DNA from 2 places in the Arthrobacter sp. AG367 genome. Region 1 is predicted to be linked to the other one. Evidence: riboswitches for the same ligand, from Rfam matches in the RefSeq annotation. Region 1 holds a riboswitch; the other holds the start of a gene.
The links. Region 1 has a riboswitch for S-adenosylmethionine ahead of FB478_RS07655 (DUF1737 domain-containing protein). Riboswitches for the same ligand answer to the same signal wherever they lie in the genome.
Positions count from the first base shown of each region.

Region 2: linked by a shared signal. The riboswitch ahead of FB478_RS10605 (bifunctional o-acetylhomoserine/o-acetylserine sulfhydrylase) and the one ahead of FB478_RS07655 (DUF1737 domain-containing protein) in region 1 are both predicted to bind S-adenosylmethionine.

Region 1 covers NZ_VIVE01000002.1:130,088-132,280, forward strand. The annotation lists gene FB478_RS07645 (O-succinylhomoserine sulfhydrylase) at 1-145, opposite strand, end outside; gene FB478_RS07650 (rhodanese-like domain-containing protein) at 146-556, opposite strand; gene FB478_RS07655 (DUF1737 domain-containing protein) at 553-828, opposite strand; SAM riboswitch class IV at 842-957, opposite strand; gene opgC (OpgC domain-containing protein) at 1,183-2,193, shown strand, end outside.
Region 2 covers NZ_VIVE01000003.1:169,595-171,787, forward strand. The annotation lists gene FB478_RS10605 (bifunctional o-acetylhomoserine/o-acetylserine sulfhydrylase) at 1-912, opposite strand, end outside; SAM riboswitch class IV at 956-1,070, opposite strand; gene FB478_RS10610 (VOC family protein) at 1,296-1,928, shown strand; gene FB478_RS10615 (HNH endonuclease signature motif containing protein) at 2,118-2,193, shown strand, end outside.

The sequences.
Region 1 (2,193 bases):
GTTCAGCTGCTGCCGCGGATTCGTAGACGAAGCCGGAGTTCAGGAAAATGGCCTCGGACGTTTCCTGGAAGTTGGTGCGGTCCAGCCCGCCACGGACAGCCTGGGTGTCGGGGTTCCAGCCGGGGGCGTCTTGGTTGAAGGTCACTTAGTTCTTTCCGAGGTTGGTGGGAAGGCCGCGGTTTTTCCAGCCGTTGACGGTGCGTTCGCCATAGCGGTCCGGCTCGCCTTCAAAGCCCTCCAGCACGTTGTAGGAGGTGAAGCCGGCCCGGGTGGCCGCGATGGCTGCCGCGATGGACCGCTGGCCGGAGCGGCACAGGAACACCAGTTCGGTTGAACGGTCCTCGGGCGCCTGCTGGCTGAGGTCGTTGATGAAGTCGGGGTTGGGGATGCCGCCGGGGAAGGTCCACTGGATGAAGAGGGGGTCGTTGTCCGTGGCCTTGGTGTCCGGAATGCCGATGTGGGCCCATTCGCCCTCGGTGCGGACGTCCACCAGGATGGCGCCCTGTTCCAGCTTCTCCCATGCTTCCTGGGGCGTGAGGTCTCCCGCGTAGCTCATGCGTGGCCCTCGCCGTCGAACTCGCCTTCAAATTCGGCGTCCAGTTCATCCACTGCGGTGGCAACCGCGGCATCGGCCGAGGCGATTGCCGCCGGAAGGACCACTGCCTGCGCCACGATCACGCTGGTGCCGTTGAAGGTGGCTGCCGGGCTGCCGTGCAGCACATAGCCGTCGGCCAGGGCCGTGGAGATCCGCTCGCAGAATGAACGGTCATCCGGGCCGGTGATCAGGCGGTAGGACAATTTTTCGTCAGGGGCAGGTGCGTCAGACACGACGGATCTCCTTCTTTCACGCTTGCAGCTCGAATCGGTCGATATGCCGAGTATTCACCTGAGGCACCCCGCCGCGAAAGGGAGGGTTGCCGACCGGCCAGTCAGGGCTTCACACCGGTACTCATTACTCCCCAAAAACGTAACATCTGCCGCGCCAAGCCGCACCGCCGCCGTCGTCATGTTCCGTAATTGAGCAGCGCTGAAGGGAGGCGCGGGGTTGAAGGAAAGCGCGACGGCGGACATCGCCGCAGGTGGGCGGCCCGCCACGTGCCGCCCGGGGCCGCGGGGCCGATAAAGTTCTTACCGGGGCGCCGCCCCGTCGTCACAGCAATGAGCACCGGGGGTCCTGTCAGCATGCGGGCAAACACATCGCGCCACCAGGCCGCCATCCGCGGGACCCGCCGGCCGTCCATCGGTGCGTTCCTGGCCGCGGCCATCGTCAGCCTCCTTGCCCTGCTGGCGGCTGCGCCGGCGCATGCGGCGGACGCTGCGCCGGAGAAGGGAAAGCCCTGGCTGGGCGCGGTGCTCGAGTGGGGCGAGGACACCGCCGCAGGCTTCAGCGGCCGGCTTGGTGCCAGTCCGGCCGTCTTCGGCCACGACATCACCATCCCCTACCGCGATTCGGAACGGAACGACCTTGACGGCTTCCTTCAGCAGGCCGCGTCCCTAGGCGCCCACGCCCTGCTCACGGTGAAGCCGTCAGTGCCCCTGGGCCAGCTCGGCACCGCGGAAGCAGAAGCATTCGCAGCGCAGGTGCGCGACCTTACGTCCGGGTTCAAGGGGCAGCTGCTGATCCGGTTCGCCCCGGACATGAATGCAAGCTGGGTGGCCTGGGGCCAGCAGCCCGCCGCGTACCGGCAGGCCTTCAGGGCTGTGGCGGCAGCGTTCAAGAAGTACGACGGCGGCCGGGCCACCTTGGTGTGGGCGCCTTACCTGGGCAAGGACTACCCCTTTGACCGCAACCGGGATGCCCCGCAGCCCGGAACCGAAGGCTTTTCCCTCCTGGACACGAACGGCGACGGGGCCTGGAACTCAAGCGACAGCGCCTACGCCCCGTACTACCCGGGCGACGACGCAGTGGACTGGGTGGGGCTGGCCGCCTATCACGACGACACGGCCGGCGGCCCCGCCGTCAACTCCCAGCCGAGGGCCGGCGAGCTCCAGGACATGCTGACGGCCTCCGGCGGCGAAAACTTCTACGGCACCTATTCCGAGGGGCGCAAAAAGCCGTTCCTCCTCCAGACCTCTGCTTTCTACAGCCCCGCGTCCGGCGGCGCGCAGGAGGCGGACATTAAGGCGGGCTGGTGGGACCAGGTGGTGGGAACTGCCACTTCCCCAGCTTTTGCCGGGACGGCCGCCGTTGTC
Region 2 (2,193 bases), on a different contig from region 1:
TTCCACCCGCAGGCTCAGCGTCTCCAGGCCCTGGGAGATCAGGAAGGCGTTGAAGGGGGAAACCGCCGAGCCAAGGTCGCGCAGCAGCTGGACGCGGGCCTTGAGGATGTAGGAGAGGTTGGCACCCAGCGCACCGTCGGCGCCTAGGTCGCGGGCGTAGACCAGGCCGTTGTAGGTGGGGTCCGGGGTGTTGAAGCCGGGGAACCGTTCAGGGTCCTTGCCGAAGTCGAATTTGCCGGAGTCCACGATCACGCCGGCAATTGCGGAGCCGTGGCCGCCCAGGTATTTGGTGGCGGAGTGGATCACGATGTCCGCACCCCACTCCAGTGGGCGGATCAGGTAGGGCGTGGACAGGGTGTTGTCCACGATCAGTGGCACGCCTGCCTGGTGGGCCACCTCGGAGATGCCTTCGATGTCCAGGACGTCCTGGCGGGGATTGGACACCACTTCACCGAAAAAGAGCTTGGTGTTCGGCTGGATGGCGTCGCGCCACTGGTCCAGGTTGTCGGGATCCTGGACGAAGGTGACCGAGATGCCGAACTTCTTCAGGGTGTGGGCGAACAGGTTGTACGTTCCGCCATAAAGGCTGGGGCTCGCCACAATATGGTCCCCCGCCTCCGCAATGTTCAGCACCGCGAACGTCTCGGCGGCCTGGCCCGAGCTCAGCAGCAAAGCGGCCAGGCCTCCCTCAAGGCTGGCGATCCGCTGTTCGACGGCATCCTGGGTGGGGTTGCCAATCCGGGTGTAGATGGGCGCAAGTTCGGCGAGGGCAAAGCGGTTGGCTGCGCTTTCGGCGCTGGGGAACACGAAGGACGTGGTCTGGTAAATGGGGAGCGCGCGGGCTCCGGTGGCACTGTCGGGCTCCTGGCCTGCATGGATCTGGCGGGTTTCGAAAGACCATCCGTTGGACATCTCAGTCTCCTATGACATGGGCCCGGAATGCGTGGGGCAGTACGGGCCGCGCTTGCTTCCGGCTCTTGCCGGACAGCCAGGTCCTCACCCGGGGCACCCCACCGCGGGTGGAGGGTTGCCGGCCAGCGAGCCGGGGCTTGGCGCTGGCGCTCATGACCTGCGCCCAGTCTAGGAACGGGGTAGTCGCCGTGGACAGCATTGTGACGAACAAGGTCGCCCTGCATGGCTTTCGAGCCGCCACAGGTGGGCCGCCCCGCACCCGGCCGGGGACGCCGCCGTCGTCCTTCTTGCCCATGTTCCCGGCCCTTTTCCCGGCCGCCTTTCCAGTAAGGGTACCCTTAGCTGAGAGCCGGATCACAAAGTGCCAAGATGTTGCCATGCGCATGGATCACGTCTCTTACGCCTGTGAACAAGATGGCCTCGCGGCCACTACCGAACGTATTTCATCTGCCCTCGGCGTTGAGGCAGTGAAGGGCGGGGTGCACCCCCGGTTCGGAACCCGGAATATGATCATCCCGCTCGCCGGGCACAAGTACCTGGAAGTCGTAGAGGTCCTGGACCACCCGGCTTCGGACAAGGCACCGTTCGGACAGGCCGTGCGTGCCCGTTCCGCGGCCGGTGGCGGCTGGATGGGCTGGTGCGTCGAAGTGGACGACCTCGCCCCGTTCGAGGCACGCCTTGGCCGCGCCGCGGTGAACGGCAACCGCAAGTTCCCGGACGGCCGGGAGCTGGTCTGGAAACAGATTGGCATCCTTGGCCTTATCGCCGATCCCCAGGTGCCGTACATGCTCAAGTGGGAAGGCGACCCGGCACTGCACCCGTCCAACGCCTACCCCAGCAACCTTAAGATGAGCTGCCTGACCATCGCCGGCTCCGCGTCCCGCGTGACCGAGTGGCTGGGTGAACCGGTGGAGAAGCCGCTTGAGGACGTTGCGGTGGAGTGGGTCGCCCCGCACGGAACTCCGGGCATCCTGTCGGTCACGTTTGAAACCGCCAACGGAGCCGTCACCATCTGACGCTCCACCCCAGCCTCCCGGAATGTCCGGGAGGGGGTTCGCCGGGCCAGTACCCGGATCAGCTTCGGCCGCCATCAGGTGGTGACAACGGCGTCACTACCCGATGGCGGCCGAATTCATTTAAGTGGCTGCTTCCTACATCGCTGCGATCCAGGTCTGAATGTCGGTGCCTCGCTGGATGATGTGGATATGGGAATCGGCACGGGTGTTGGGGTGGTGTTGGAGGGTGTTTCTGCCTCTGTTGCTGCCCTCGATGCGCTGGACC